Regions from separate parts of the Spirillospora sp. NPDC047279 genome, predicted to be linked through region 1. Evidence: riboswitches for the same ligand, from Rfam matches in the RefSeq annotation. Region 1 holds a riboswitch; each other region holds the start of a gene.

Region 1 (5,091 bases):
GGTTTGGCCAGTTGCTCGGGAGCGAGGAAGACGTACTCGGCCTTGCCCGCCCGCACCTGCTCCAGCGAGTCCGCGCTGGAACCGGCCGGCTGGGCCGAGTTGACGGCGACCGCGCCGCCGGCGTTCCGCCGGGCGAGCACGAGCATCTGGTCGCGTTGCAGCGCGATCAGCGGAGAGATCACGATCGTCGGGCCGTCCAGCAACTGGGCCGGCACCTGGTAGGCCGCCGACTTGCCGCTGCCGGTCGGCATCACCACCAGGACGTCGCGCCCCCGGAGCAGGTGCTCCATCGCCTCGCCCTGGCCCGGCCGCAGCTCCCGCCAGTCGAAGACCTCCCTGGCGACGCGGCGGATCCGCCGCCGGCCGGTGAACCTGCCCCATCCATCTCGAACGCCCATCGATCACCTCCGTGGTGCGCGCTGTGTTACCCCGAGGCCGTGGACTTAGTCCGTCAGCCGTCGGCGGGCGCGACGGGAAGGTAGACCGTGCCGCCGGAGGCCTGGAACTCGGCCGATTTCTCGCGCATTCCGGCGGCGAGCGCGTCGGCGCCGGTGAGGCCGTTCTCGTCCGCGTACCTGCGCACGTCCTGGGTGATCTTCATCGAGCAGAAGTGCGGACCGCACATCGAGCAGAAGTGCGCGGTCTTGGCCGGGGCCGCGGGCAGCGTCTCGTCGTGGAACGAGCGGGCGGTGTCCGGGTCGAGGGAGAGGTTGAACTGGTCCTCCCAGCGGAACTCGAACCGGGCGTCCGACAACGCGTCGTCCCACGCCTGGGCGCCCGGATGCCCCTTGGCGAGGTCGGCGGCGTGCGCGGCGATCTTGTACGCGATCACGCCGGCCTTGACGTCGTCGCGGTCGGGCAGGCCCAGGTGCTCCTTGGGCGTGACGTAGCAGAGCATCGCGGTGCCGTACCAGCCGATCATCGCGGCGCCGATGGCCGAGGTGATGTGGTCGTAGCCGGGCGCGATGTCGGTGGTCAGCGGCCCGAGCGTGTAGAAGGGCGCCCCGCCGCACCAGTCCTGCTGGAGGTCGACGTTCTCCTTGATCTTGTGCATCGGGACGTGCCCCGGGCCCTCGTTCATGACCTGGTTGCCGTACTCGGCGGCGATCGCGGTCAGCTCGCCCTGCGTGCGCAGCTCGGCGAACTGCGCCTCGTCGTTGGCGTCGTGGATCGACCCGGGGCGCAGGCCGTCGCCCAGCGACCAGGTGATGTCGTACGCGGCGAAGATCTCGCACAGCTCGCGGAACCGGGTGTAGAGGAAGTTCTCCTGGTGGTGGGCCAGGCACCAGGCCGCCATGATCGAGCCGCCCCGGGAGACGATGCCGGTCTTGCGGCGGGCGGTGAGCGGCACGTACGGCAGCAGCACGCCCGCGTGGACCGTCATGTAGTCGACGCCCTGCTCGGCCTGCTCGATCACGGTGTCGCGGAAGACGTCGAACGTGAGCGCGGCGGGGTCGCCGCCGACCTTCTCCAGCGCCTGGTAGAGCGGGACGGTGCCTACCGGGACGGGGGAGTTGCGCAGGATCCACTCCCGGGTGGTGTGGATGTCGCGGCCGGTCGACAGATCCATGATCGTGTCGGCGCCCCAGCGGGTCGCCCAGGTCATCTTCTCCACCTCGTCCTCGATGGAGGACGCCACCGCCGAGTTGCCGATGTTGGCGTTGACCTTGACCAGGAAGTTCCGGCCGATGATCATCGGCTCGATCTCGGGGTGGTTGACGTTGGCGGGCAGCACGGCGTGCCCGGCCGCGAGCTCGGCGCGGACGAACTCCGGCGTCACGCCCTCGCGCAGCGCGACGTACTCCATCTCCGGCGTGATGTCACCCCGGAGCGCGTACGCGCGCTGGGTGACCGGCCCGCCGGACGCCCTGCGCGGGCGGCGCGCGGCGAACGCGGCCCGGTCGCGCAGCGGGTCGGCCGGCTTGCGGCCGTCGTCCTCGGGACGCGCGGGACGGCCCTCGTACTCGGCCGTGTCGCCCCGCTCGGCGATCCACCCGGCGCGCAGTGCGGGCAGCCCGCGCCGCACGTCGGTCTCGTACGCGGGGTCGGTGTACGGCCCCGAGGTGTCGTACAGGACCACGGCGTCCCCGTTGGTCAGCGGCACCTCGCGCATCGGCACCCGCAGGTCGGGGCGCGAGCCCTGGAGGTAGGTCTTGCGGGAATGTGAAACCACGGTGTCGTTCATGACGACTCGATCTCTCCCTACGCCGGCATTACCCGGTCAGGTTCCAGCGGTCAGCGGCCGTCCCAGCCGCTATCTCAGCCCGGTTCGCCGGGCCCCCGCGATCTGTCGTGCCCGACGTTAACCCGGCGGACCCCGGTTGCCGCAACCGCGTCCGGCGCGGTATTCGCGTGCGCGGCGACGGGGTATCAGCCGTCACGGGGGGTAATCAATGTCGACCGACGCAGTGGCCGGGCTGGACGAGATCCGGCCCGCCCTGACCGATCTCTACAAGGATCTCCACGCGCATCCGGAGCTCTCGTTCGCCGAGCACCGCACCGCCGGGGTGATCGCCGAACGGCTCACCGGGCTCGGGCTGGAGGTGACGACCGGCGTCGGCCGGACCGGGGTGGTGGGGGCCCTGCGCAACGGCGCCGGGCCGATGGTGCTGCTGCGCGCCGACTTCGACGCGCTGCCGGTCACCGAGCGCACCGGGCTGCCGTACGCGAGCGAGACCGACGGCGTGATGCACGCGTGCGGGCACGACATGCACGTGACCTGCCTGCTCGGCGCGCTCGACCTGCTGAACGGGGCGCGCGACTCCTGGTCGGGCACGGTGCTGGCGGTCTTCCAGCCCGCCGAGGAGATCGGCGCCGGTGCCCGCGCGATGGTCGACGACGGGCTCTACGACCGGTTCGGCCGGCCGGACGTCGTGCTGGGCCAGCACGTCGGGCCGTTCCCCGCGGGCTGGCTGGGCGCCCACGCCGGGCCGGCCTTCGCCGCGACGGACGCCCTGGACGTGCGGATGTACGGGCGGGGCGGGCACGGCTCGCGGCCGGAGACCACGATCGACCCGGTCGTCATGGCGGCCGCGACCGTCATGCGCCTGCAGACCGTGGTGTCGCGCGAGGTCTCGGGCAACGACACCGCCGTGGTGACGGTGGGGGCGATCCAGGCGGGCACCAAGGACAACATCATCCCGGACGAGGCCGAACTCAAGATCAACATCCGGACGTTCACCGAGGCCGTGCGGGGCAAGGTCCTGGCGGCGGTGGAGCGCGTCATCAAGGCCGAGGCGGCCGCCTCCGGCGCGCCGCGCGGCCCGGAGATCGGCACGGAGTACACCTTCCCCGTGGTGACCAACGACCCCGCGGCCACCGAGCGCACGATGGCGGCGTTCCGCGACCGCTTCGGGGCCGACCACGTCATCGACCCCGGGCCGGCGACGGGCAGCGAGGACGTCGGGCACTTCGCCACCTCGGCCGGGGTGCCGATCTGCTACTGGCTCTTCGGCGGCTGCGACCCGGAGACGTTCCTGACGGCGCTGAAGAACGACCGGGTGGAGCAGGACGTCCCGTCCAACCACTCGCCGGGGTTCGCCCCGGTCATCGAGCCGACGGTGACCGCCGGCGTGACCGCGATGGTCACCGCCGCGCTCACCTGGCTCGGCCCCGCGGCGGGCTGACGGCCGGCACCCTCGGGACACACCGCGACGGGCACCCGGCCGGAGGTCAAGGGAGGGGTCGGCTACGGTATTGGCGTGGTGAGCGTGCGCGGGATGCGGCCGGAGACGGTGGACGGCCTGATCGCTGCCGTCCTGGCGGGCGCGGCGCTGGCGGTGACGCTGGCCTGGCCCGACGAACGGACCCTGGACGCCGGCGGGCTGGCCCTGCTGATCGGGATGCACGTGCCCCTGGTGTGGCGGCGGCGCGTGCCCGGCGTCGTGCTGCTGGCCTTCCTGGTGCTCGTGCTCCCGTTCCACGTGCTCGGCTACCAGCACCACGCGGTGGTGCCCGCCACGATGCTGGCGCTCTTCACCTACGCCCTGATGGGACGGCGCGTCCGGGCGGCCGTGACGTGCGGGGTCGTGCTGCTGGCCATCTGCGCGGTCACGTTCGCGATGCGGGCGGGCGGCAGCAGCGGCATCGAGCAGATCGGCGCGCTGGAGGCCATCGTCGCCGCGATCATCGCGGTGCAGGGCTGGCGCGTCTACAAGGCCCGGCTCGCCGCCATCACCGAGCGCGCGGAGCGGGCCGAGCGCACCCGCGAGGAGGAGGCGCTCCGGCGCGTCGCCGAGGAGCGCCTGCGCATCGCCCGCGACCTGCACGACCTGCTCGCCCACACCATCACCGTCGTCGGCGTCCAGGCGGGCGCCGCGGCCCACCACGTGGCGGGCGGCCGGCCCATCGACCGCGACGAGCTCGCCGGGACGCTCCGCGGCATCGCCGCCACCTGCCGGGACGCGCGCGCCGAGGTCCACGCGACGCTCCAGGTGCTGCGCACCACCGACACGCCCGGGATCCCGGGTCAGACGGCCGTCGGGCTCGACGGCCTCGGCGACCTGGTCGCCGCCGCGCGCGCGGCGGGGCTCGACGCCGTGCTGGACGACGGCGGCGACGGCGAGCCCGAGGCCGCGATCGGCATCGTGGCGCACCGGATCGTGCAGGAGGCGCTGACCAACGTCATCAAGCACGCCGGGGCCACCGCGGTCGAGGTCCGGGTCGAGCGGGACGGCGGTGAGCTCCGGCTGACCGTGACCGACGACGGCCGCGGGGCCGGGGGACCGCCCGGGGCGGGGTTCGGGATCGTCGGCATGACCGAGCGGGCCCGCAGCGTCGGCGGGACGGTCCGCGCCGGATCGGCCGGCGGCCGCGGCTTCGTCGTGGCCGCCGTCCTGCCGATGACGGTGGAGGACGTCACCCGAAGCGGTGCGTCTCGACTTCCTTGAGATAGGCGCGGCGCTCCTCGCCGGAGATGAACGCGGCCTCGAACGAGTTGGCCGCCAGCCGCCGCAGGTCCTCGTCGCCCAGGCCGGCCTCGGCGCGCAGCGCGTCGAAGACGTCGCCCGCGTACCCGCCGAAGTAGGACGGGTCGTCGGAGTTGGCCGTCACCAGCAGCCCGGCCGCCGGCATGCGCGGCATCGGGTGGTC
Region 2 (5,091 bases), on a different contig from region 1:
TCCCGGGCCAGGCGGCGCGCGGCGGCAGGCCCTCGCGGCGGACCAGGCAGATCAGCCCGAGCGTGATCGACCCGGCGAGCAGCCGGCCGAGCGCCAGGGCGCCGGGGCTGTACTCCTTGCCGGCGCTCCTGATGGCGACGAACGCCGACGCCCACAACACGACCGTGACGGCCGCTGCGAGGACGGCCAGCCTCTCCTGGCGGGACGAGGCCGCCTTCGCTTGATCCATGCGCTGCACCTTAGGCCGGGGACGTTTCGAGGAACACCGAATAAACGCTGCTGGTTGCGGTGTCGGTGGTCCCAGTTTTGGCCCGTGCGACCGTTGAGGTCCAGTGATTGTTTCTAGAGGCCACTCATTAGAACGGCTTAATCATGAGCCGCTCATGCCCTCGAACGGAGACGAGGCCTGCGCGTAGCGGCGCTTGGGGATGCGGCCCGCCTGCCGGGCCAGATGCCCCGCCTCGACCGCGTGCCGCATGGCGGCGGCCATCAGGGCGGGCGACTGCGCCCGGGTCACGGCGGTCGCGAGCAGCACCGCGTCGCAGCCGAGCTCCATCGCCAGCGCGGCGTCGCTGGCCGTGCCGAGTCCCGCGTCCAGGATGATCGGCACGTTCGCGCGTTCGACGATCAGCTCGATGTTGTGCGGGTTGCGGATGCCCAGGCCCGAGCCGATCGGCGAGCCGAGGGGCATCACCGCGGCGCAGCCGAGCTGCTCCAGCCGCCGGGCCAGCACCGGGTCGTCGTTGGTGTAGGCCATGACGGTGAAGCCGTCGTCGACGAGCTGCTCGGCGGCGTCGACCAGCTCGATCGGGTCCGGCAGCAGCGTGTGCTCGTCGGCGATGACCTCCAGCTTGACCAGATCGGTCTCCAGGGCCTCGCGTGCCAGCTTGGCGGTCAGCACGGCCTCGCCCGCCGTGAAGCAGCCGGCGGTGTTGGGCAGCACCTCGATGCCGCACTCGCGCAGCACGTCCAGCACCGACCCGCGCGCCGCCGGGTCGACCCGGCGCATCGCGACCGTCGTCAGCCGCGTGCCGGACGCGACGAGCGCCTCGCGCAGCACGTGCATGCTCGGCGCGCCGCCGGTGCCCATGATCAGCCGCGAGTCGTACTCGCGGCCCCCGACGGCCAGCCGCCCGGTGTCTCGCCCTTCCACGTCAACCTCCCTGCACGGCGGTCAGCACCTCGAGCCGATCCGCCTCGCGTACCGTCGTCGCGTCCCACTCGGACCGCCGGACGACCTCGTCGTTGAGCGCCGCCGCCACGCCGGACGCGGCCGTGGTGACGGTGGCGACCACCGCCGCGACGCTCGTGCCGTCGGGCAGGTCGCGTTCCTCGCCGTTGACGAACACCCTCACGAGGCTCCCCCCACTCTCGTCTTCGGCCCGTTCGCCCCGGCGGCGTCGAACCGGCCGGGCGCGAACGGCCTTCCGACCTCGGGCACGGTGCCGTCCAGCAGCACCTCGGTCAGCACGTCGGCGCTGACCGGGGCGAGCAGGATCCCGTTGCGGAAGTGCCCGGTGCCGAGGAAGAACCCCGGCAGCGCGGTCGGGCCCATCACCGGCGCGTTGTCCGGCGACCCCGGCCGCAGGCCCGCCGAGACCTCGGTGAACTCCAGCTCGGTGACGCCGGGCAGCAGCTCGCGCGCGTCGCGGAGCAGCTCCCACACGCCTCCGGCGGTGACGCGGGTGTCGAACCCCAGCTCCTCCTGGGTGGCGCCGATCACGATCTCCCCGTCCGCGCGCGGCACGAGGTAGACCGACGATCCCCTGACCAGCCCGCGGGTGGCCCGCCGGAGGAACGGAACGCGCGTGCGGAGCCGGATGACCTGGCCCTTCACCGGCCGGACGGGCGGCACGACGCCGGGCGGCAGCCCCTCGACGTCGCCCGACCACGGACCGGCGGCCAGCAGCACCTTCGCGGCCCGGATCTCCGAGCCGTCGTCCAGCCGCACCCCCGCCGCCGCGTCGTTCTCGACGATCACGGCGGCCGCGCGGCGCCGGACGAGCCGTACGCCCAGCCTCCCGGCCGCGGCGAGCAGGGCGGGGGCGAGCCTGCGCGGGTCGACGGAACCGTCCTCGGGGGCCAGCAGGCCGCCGCGCACGCCCGGCGCCAGCATCGGTTCGGCCTTGCGGCACTCGCGGCCGGTGAGCGCCTCCACGCGGATGCCCAGCGACTCCTGGAAGCGGCGCAGGTCGTCGAGATAGCCGAGGTCGTCGGAGTCGAACGCGACCTCCAGGATGCCGTCGCCGCGGTAGCCGGTGTCGTGGCCGGTCAGCTCCTCGAGCTCGGCGATGAACGCGCCGTAGCGCTCGCGGGACGCCAGGCCGAGGCGCAGCAGCGGCTCCTCGCCGTAGGTGAGCTCGCTCACCGGGGTCAGCATCCCGGCGGCGACGGACGAGGCGCCGCTCGCCGGCTCGGGATCGACCAGCGTGACGGCGGCCCCGCGGGCGGCGGCCCGCCAGGCGGTGGCCAGGCCGATGACGCCGGCGCCAATGATCACAATGTCCATCCGGGCTCCCTTCGCCGGCATGATCCGGATCAGGTCGTGGCGGTCGGCCCCCCGATCAGGGGCCCTCTCAGCCCGGTCGCACCGGACTCCCGCGTTCGTGCACCTCCACCCTACGTCCGTCTGAATGTGCGCATATGTCTGGACACCCGTCTAGTTCTGCCGCGGACGGCCCGACTAAGGTTCACCTTCATGGACAGGGTCATCGTCGTGGGCGGCGGGCTGGCGGGCGTGCGGTCCGTCGAGGCACTTCGGAGCAAGGGGTACGAGGGCGGGCTCACGCTCGTCTCGGCCGAACGGCACAGACCGTACGACCGGCCGCCGCTGTCGAAGGCGGTGCTCGCCGGCGACAGCGACGACACCACGGTCGACGCCGACTGGGACGGGCTGCGCTGCGAGCTGCTGCTCGGCGAGCGCGCGACCGGGCTGAGCCCGGCCGACGGCGGCGGCGGGACGCTCTCCACCACGGCCGGCGACCTGCCGTTCGACGGGCTGGTGATCGCCACCGGCGCGACGCCCGTCACGCTGCCGGGAGACGGCCCGCAACATGTGCTGCGCACCGTCGACGACGCGCGGCGGCTGCGCGAGGGGCTGACCGAGGGCGCCCGCGTCGTCATCGTCGGCGCGGGTTGGATCGGCGCCGAGGTCGCCACCACCGCCGCCAAGAAGGGCTGCGCCGTCACGGTGGTGGAGGCCGCGGACACGCCGCTGGCCAACGCGATCGGGCCCGAGGTGGGCGCCCTGACCGCGCGCTGGTACGCCGAGGCGGGCATCGAGCTCCGCACCGGCGTCAAGGTCGCCGCGATCGAGCACGGCCGCCTGGCCCTGGCCGGCGGCGACCACCTCGAGGCCGACGAGATCGTCGTGGGCGTCGGCGTCCGGCCCGAGATCGGCTGGCTGGAGGGCTCCGGGCTGGAGATCGAGCGCGGCGTCGTCACCGACTCCTCGCTGCGCACCGGCCGGCCCGGCATCGTCGCGGTGGGCGACTGCGCGGCCTGGTGGTCGGAGCGGTACGGGCGCCGGCTGCTCGTCGAGCACTGGGACACCGCGCTCAACGCCCCCGAGGTGGCCGCCGCGTCCCTGCTCGGGCGCCAGGAGACCTACGACGCCGTTCCTTACTTCTGGTCCGAGCAGTTCGGGAAGATGGTGCAGTACGCGGGGCATCACCCGGTCGCCGAACGCATGATCCACCGGGGCGATCCGGCGGGGGACAAGTGGGCCGTCTGCTGGCTCACCGGCGACCGGCTGGACGCGGTCCTGACCGTCGACAGGCCCCGTGACCTGGTGCAGTCCCGCCGGGTGATCACCGCGGGCACCCCGGTCGACCCGGCGGCCCTCGCCGACCCCGAGGTGCCCGTGCGGCAGGCGGTGCGAACCTGAGGGTTTGACGGATCGGCGCGCGTGGTAGGCAGGGTGACGTGACGCAGATGCACGCGACTGTCGACAACGATCTTGACCCGCGCACCGATGGCCTGGTCGGGGAGTGGCTCTCCCTCAACGAGGCGACCGAACGCCTCGGCATCAGGCTCAACCGCACCAAGCAGCTCCTCAGTGAACGCAAGCTCCTGGCCGTGCGCCGGGAGGGCCGGCCCGCGGTGCCGGCCGCGTTCATCAAGGACGGCCAGGTCATCAAGGGCCTGCCCGGCACGCTCACCCTGCTGTCGGACGCCGGCTTCGGCGACGTCGAGACCCTGCGGTGGTTGTTCACGCCGGACGACACGCTGCCGGGGACGCCGGCCGAGGCGCTCGCCGAAAACCGGGGCACCGAGGTGCGCAGGCGAGCGCAGGCGCTCGCGTTCTGACGGCCGCCCTCCCGGGCCGCCTCACACAACCCCATACCGCCCAGATCTGGAAGAAGCCTGACGTGACAGGATTGCGGGGTCACGCGGATGTCGCCGCGTGGCCCCGCGCCCATGTCCATGGGCATGTCCGCGCACCTGTGACTCACGCTCACGTTCACGCCTGAGAAAGGAACCGGCCCCCACGTGTCCAGGCACCTGCTCACCGACCGCGCCGTCAGCCTGCAGGCGCGGCTCGGCCGCGCGCGCCTCTACCTCTGCACGGACGCCAGGGAGCGGCAGGGCGACCTGCCGGAGTTCCTCGACGCCGTCCTGGCCGGCGGTGTCGACATCGTCCAGCTCCGCCAGAAGGGGCTGGAGGCGCGCCAGGAGATCGAGCACCTGGAGGCCTTCCGGGCCGCGTGCGACCGCCACGGCGCCCTGCTGGCGGTCAACGACCGCGCCGACATCGCGCACGCCGTGCACGCCGACGTCCTGCACCTGGGCCAGGACGACCTGCCGGTCCCGGCGGCCCGAGCCATCGTCGGCGAGGACATCCTGATCGGCCGGTCCACGCACTCCGGCGAGCAGGCCGCGGCGGCCGCCGCGGAGCCCGGCGTCGACTACTTCTGCGCGGGCCCCGTCTGGCCGACGCCGACCAAGCCCGGCCGCGCGGCCCCCGGGCCCAAGCTGCTGGAGTACGTGGCGTCGCAGCGCGAGGGGCGCCCCTGGTTCGCCATCGGCGGCATCGACCACGGCAACCTCGACGAGGTGCTCGCCGCCGGAGCCCGCCGGATCGTGGTCGTC
Region 3 (5,091 bases), on a different contig from region 1:
GGCGGCAGAGTCGATCTTGCCGTCGTTCCGGCCGCCGCCCCCGCCGCCGCCGAGCCCGGCGACCCGGCCGACCAGCAGCGTCGCGATTCCGGCCACCAGGAACGACAGCAGCGAGGCGCTCATCCAGCTCTGCGCGGTGAACCCGATCGCCTCCTGGACGTCCTGCCAGAAGCCGGCCCACCAGCTCACCGTGCCGGGGTTGATCAGCTGGTACGTGACGAAGCCCACCGCCCAGGCGGCGATCATGCCCCAGCGGGACGGTGCCGTGACCGAGGTGTTCCAGTCGCCCCGCCGGCCGCTCTGCCCGAGGGGGGACGACCCCCCACGCCCCCCGTCCGGCGTGGTGGGCTTCGCCCGTGAAAGCCGTCCCCGCCCCAGGAAGAAGTCCGCGGCGAGCACGCCCAGCATGGGCACGAAGACCGAGCCGATCAGTGACAGGAAGCTCGCGTAGTCGCCGATGTCGAGGATCAGCGCCAGCCCGGTGATCAGCGCGCCGAGCGCGACGGTCAGGACCCGGCGGTCGGCGCGCGGCACCAGGTTCTGGATGGAGACGGCGGTGGAGTAGACGTTGGCGAACGACTGGTCGGCCTCGCGCAGCACGAACACGGCGAAGAAGAGCGTGCCCAGTGTCACGCCCAGGAACGGGTCGAAGATCTTGGTGGAGTCGCCCGCGACCAGCGCCAGGGCCAGCAGGCCGAGGACGTAGGCGATGATCTGGGTGGCCGAGTAGCCGACCGCCGCGGCGCCGAACGCGCTGCGGGCACTGCGGGCGTGCCGCGTGTAGTCGGCGGCCACCGGCACCCAGGAGATCGACACGGCGAGCGCCGCGTCGGCGCCGATCCAGAACCCGCCCCACGAGCCCTCGGTGAGGTCGGGCAGCGGCTCGCGCAGCAGCTGGACGTAGAAGTAGACGAGCGCGATCATCACCGCGACCGTCACGTACCTGCGCAACATCCGGACCGAGCCCAGCGGCCAGATGGTCAGGACCGTGGTGAGCACGCCCGCCGCGATCACGTACCCCCAGCGCGGCACGCCGTCCCAGAGCGCCCGCGCCGCGTCCGCGATCACGATCAGCTCGAACGTGCCCCAGCCGATGAGCTGGGCGATGTTGAGCACGGTCGGCACGTACGACAGGCGCGCGCCGAACAGCCCGCGCAGCAGCACCATCGCGGGCTTCCCGGTGATCGCGCCGGGCGCCGCCGACAGGCCCAGCATCAGCCCGCCGATGGCGGTGCCGACGGCCATGGCGACGATGCCGGCCACGATCGACAGGGTCGGCACGCCGTTCGCGTCCGGCGCGAGCACGGTGTACGCGCCGGAGAAGGCGAACAGGCTGACCCCGAGGTTGGCCCAGAAGGCGCCCTGGTCCCAGAAGCTGAGGACCTTGGGCGCCGGTTCGTCGAGGGTGTACGGCACCTCGTCACGAGGGCGTTCACGCAGGCTGGACGTCATCGAGCACGCTCCCTACGCCGGCATTACCCGGACAGGTTCATGCGGTCGGCGACGCCCTTGCCGTCCGTGGACGACCAGTCGCCCTCTCAGCCCGGTCGGCCCGAGCTCCCGCGGTGGGGTGAGGCTGTGAACGGGACGAATCGTACATCGTCCCCGCCGGATCGTGTCAGGCCACGTAGGGCGGCCCCGCCGCGTCGCCCTCCATCGGCCGTCCGGCCTCGGCCCAGCGCTTCATGCCCCCGTCGACGTTCTTGGCCAGCCATCCGGCCTGGTTGAGCGCGACCGTCACCTGCGCCGACCGGGCGCCGGACCGGCAGATCACGTAGACGTCCTGATCGCGCGGGATCTCCCCGGCACGATCGCTCAGCTCGGCCATCGAGATGTGCGCGGCCCCGGGCGCGTGCCCGGCGTCCCACTCATGTTGCTCACGGACGTCGAGAAGGTAGGCGCCCTCCGGAACCTCGGCCGCGTCCACGGCCGGGACGTCGTCCCCGAAAATCATCACTCCTCCATGGAACCGCGCGGAACCCTCCCGCGTCGAATCACGCATGCGGTATCGGACGCTCCTTTACATGACGCCCGGCATAGCCATGATCATGTCACTGGCCGCCTGCGGCGAGGAACCGGCCTCCAGCTCCCCCGGCAACACGACCGCACCGACGTCCGTCTCGCCCTCCGCCTCCAAGGACGCCCTGACCGTGCAGGTCAAGGCCTCAGAGCAGGCGGCGGCCAAGGACTGGACGCTCAACTGCGAACCCGTGGGAGGCGATCATCCCGACGCGGCGAAGGCCTGCGCGGCCCTGACCAAGGCCCAGGACCCGTTCAAGGCCCCGCCCGCCGACCAGATGTGCACGAAGATCTACGGTGGCCCCCAGGTCGCCACCGTCAAGGGCACCTGGCAGGGTAAGCCCGTGGACGCGAAGTTCACCCGCGGCGACGGCTGCGAGATGAGCCGCTGGCAGAAGCTCTCGCCTCTGTTCGGCGGCGTCCCCCGGTAGACCGCTGACGAGTCCACCCCGTTCGGACTCGGTCAGCTGGAGAAGGCCCCGGTCGGCGCGCGACCGGGGCCTTCTCATGTCGGCGGCCTTCCTTCAGGGTCTTCTCACTTCAGGAGCCGGGACATGCGGCGGTCGGCGAGCGGCTTGCCGCCCGTCTGGCAGGTGGGGCAGTACTGCAGGGACGAGTCGGCGAACGACACCTCGCGGATCGTGTCGCCGCAGATCGGGCACTTCTGGCCCGTCCGGCCGTGCACGCGCAGGCCGGTCTTCTTCTCGCCCTTGAGGTCCTGCGCCTCCAGCCCGCGCGACCGCTCCACCGCGTCGTTGAGGGTGGTCACGATCGCCTCGTGCAGGGTCGCGATGTCGTCGTCGGTGAGCGAGGAGGCCATCTTGAACGGCGACATCCTGGCGACGTGCAGCACCTCGTCGGAGTAGGCGTTGCCGATGCCGGCGATCACCTTCTGGTCGCGGAGCAGGCCCTTGATCTGCGTCCGCCGCCCCTGGACGATCCCGGCCAGCCGTTCGGTGGTGAACGACCCGTCGAGCGGATCGGGCCCCAGCGAGGCCACCCCGGGCACCTCGGCGGGGTCGCGCACGAGGTAGACGGCCAGGCCCTTCTTGGTGCCGGCCTCGGTCAGGTCGAAGCCGGACCCGTCGTCGAGGTGCACCCGCAGGGCCAGCGGATTCTTACCCCCCGGGCGTACCGGTTTGGTGGGCACCTCGTCCCGCCAGCGCAACCATCCGGCCCTGGCCAGGTGAACGACCAGGTGCAGGCCGTCGATGTCGAAGTCGAGGAACTTGCCGTGCCGGGCGACACCGGTGACGGTCAGACCGCCGAGCGAAGTGATCGGCGGGTCGTACGTCTTGAGCGCGGAGATGGCGAGAACATCGACTCGGGCGACCGCGTGGCCGGTCGCGCGCTCTCGCAGGAAGGTGGCGAGCGCCTCCACCTCAGGTAGCTCGGGCATGCTCAACAGTATCCGTGACATCCGATGTCCACAGCCCTGTGGATACCTGTGGACAACCCTGTGAGAAACTCGCGATCGCCTGCGGTGTGGGCAGATCGGGACCGGCAATACCTCAATGAATGCCCACAAAAGCCGCCACGCGCCTGGTCCGGAAGGGCTAGTCAACGTTGTGGATAACCACCCCCTGCCGACGGACCTCCACCCCCTGCGGACGGGGCGGACGGCCGGCGGGTCACCGTCCGGTGGCCGCCGGGCGACCGGCACCGTGGAATAACCCCTAGGGGGTAGGGGTTGCGACCCCTGTCGGGTTGTGGCACCATGAAGTCCACGAAATACCCCCCAGGGGTACGAAATGACGAAGGGCCTGAGGAGATGAGCGCGATGAGCACCACCACCTACACCGTCGTCGGGATGACCTGCGGCCACTGCGTCGGCTCGGTCAAGGAGGAGGTCGGCCAGGTCTCCGGCGTCGGCTCCGTCGAGGTCGATCTCCAGAGCGGCCGGCTGACCGTCACCAGTGAGCAGCCCGTGGACGAGGCCCTGATCGCGGCCGCCGTCGACGAGGCCGGATACGAACTGAAGGCGTGAGGACCTGATGAACACCGCGACCAAGCTGGGGGCGTTCGCCCTGGGCCTGGCCGCCGTCTTCGGAGGGGCCGCCGGGGTCGGCTCGATCGTCGGCCCCGTCGGAGCCACCGCGGAGACCGGCGGCGAGGGCGGCGAGCAGGGTGGGCACTCCGCCCACGGCACCGGGGCCGAAGGCGGGACGGAGGGCGGGACGGCCAAGGCCGCGGCGCCCCCGATCCCCGGCGGCCTCCAGATCTCGCAGGACGGCTACACGCTCGTCCCGCGCACCACCACGATCACGCCGGGCGAGCCCACCGACTTCCGCTTCACGGTCAACGGGCCGGACGGCAAGCCGGTCGGCGCCTACGAGACGCTGCACGGCAAGAAGATCCACTTCATCCTGGCGCGCCGCGACCTGTCCGGCTTCCAGCACCTCCACCCCACCGAGGCGGGCGGCGGCGTCTGGTCCGTACGGCTGAACGTGCCGAAGTCCGGCGCCTACCGTTTCTTCACCGACGTGAAGCCCGCGGGGGCCAAGGAGCAGCTGACCCTCGGCGCCGACCTGACCGCGCCGGGCGACTACACGCCCGCGGCGCTGCCGGAGCCGGTGCGGACGGCCAAGGTCGACGACTACGAGGTCACGCTCGACGGCACGCTCGTTCCGGGCAAGACCAGCAAGCTCACCCTGACGGTGAGCAAGGCCGGCCGCCCGGTCACCGACCTCCAGCCGTACCTCGAGGCGTACGGGCACCTGGTGGCGCTGCGCTCCGGCGACCTCGCCTACCTGCACGTGCACCCCGACGGCGAGCCCGGCGACGGCAAGACCAGGCCCGGCCCGCAGATCACGTTCTACGCCGAGGTGCCGAGCGCCGGAGCGTACCGTCTCTATCTGGACTTCCAGCACGGAGGCACGGTGCGCACCGCCGAGTTCACCGCGGTGGCGGGTGGCGCCGCCGTGCCGGCGGCACCGAGCCAGGAGCCCGCCCCCGAGCAGGGCGGCCACGACGACGACGGCCACACCCACGGCTGAGCCGCGAGAGGTTCGAAGGAGGAGAGCGATGACTTCCCGTGCGACGCCCGGGCGGATCGAGCTGGAGATCGGCGGA

The links. A riboswitch is a leader RNA that binds a small molecule or an ion and turns the genes downstream of it on or off. The one in region 1 is predicted to bind thiamine pyrophosphate.
Region 2: it holds a riboswitch for thiamine pyrophosphate, as region 1 does, so the genes downstream of both, thiO (glycine oxidase ThiO) here and thiC (phosphomethylpyrimidine synthase ThiC) in region 1, are expected to answer to the same signal.
Region 3: it holds a riboswitch for thiamine pyrophosphate, as region 1 does, so the genes downstream of both, ABZ810_RS26590 (cytosine permease) here and thiC (phosphomethylpyrimidine synthase ThiC) in region 1, are expected to answer to the same signal.

What each region holds. Positions count from the first base shown of each region.
Region 1 covers NZ_JBEYUA010000022.1:77,661-82,751, forward strand. The annotation lists gene ABZ810_RS40365 (ATP-dependent DNA helicase RecQ) at 1-398, opposite strand, end outside; gene thiC (phosphomethylpyrimidine synthase ThiC) at 452-2,185, opposite strand; TPP riboswitch at 2,181-2,294, opposite strand; gene ABZ810_RS40375 (amidohydrolase) at 2,394-3,626, shown strand; gene ABZ810_RS40380 (histidine kinase) at 3,702-4,889, shown strand; partial or broken gene add (adenosine deaminase) at 4,858-5,091, opposite strand, start outside.
Region 2 covers NZ_JBEYUA010000012.1:245,674-250,764, forward strand. The annotation lists gene ABZ810_RS29695 (DMT family transporter) at 1-229, opposite strand, end outside; gene ABZ810_RS29700 (thiazole synthase) at 371-1,153, opposite strand; gene thiS (sulfur carrier protein ThiS) at 1,155-1,355, opposite strand; gene thiO (glycine oxidase ThiO) at 1,352-2,509, opposite strand; TPP riboswitch at 2,499-2,612, opposite strand; gene ABZ810_RS29715 (FAD-dependent oxidoreductase) at 2,699-3,886, shown strand; gene ABZ810_RS29720 (Rv2175c family DNA-binding protein) at 3,934-4,308, shown strand; gene thiE (thiamine phosphate synthase) at 4,492-5,091, shown strand, end outside.
Region 3 covers NZ_JBEYUA010000010.1:286,371-291,461, reverse strand. The annotation lists gene ABZ810_RS26590 (cytosine permease) at 1-1,452, opposite strand, end outside; TPP riboswitch at 1,444-1,574, opposite strand; gene ABZ810_RS26585 (rhodanese-like domain-containing protein) at 1,619-1,951, opposite strand; gene ABZ810_RS26580 (SSI family serine proteinase inhibitor) at 2,025-2,450, shown strand; gene ABZ810_RS26575 (DNA-formamidopyrimidine glycosylase family protein) at 2,555-3,418, opposite strand; gene ABZ810_RS26570 (heavy-metal-associated domain-containing protein) at 3,800-4,006, shown strand; gene ABZ810_RS26565 (hypothetical protein) at 4,014-5,015, shown strand; gene ABZ810_RS26560 (heavy metal translocating P-type ATPase) at 5,044-5,091, shown strand, end outside.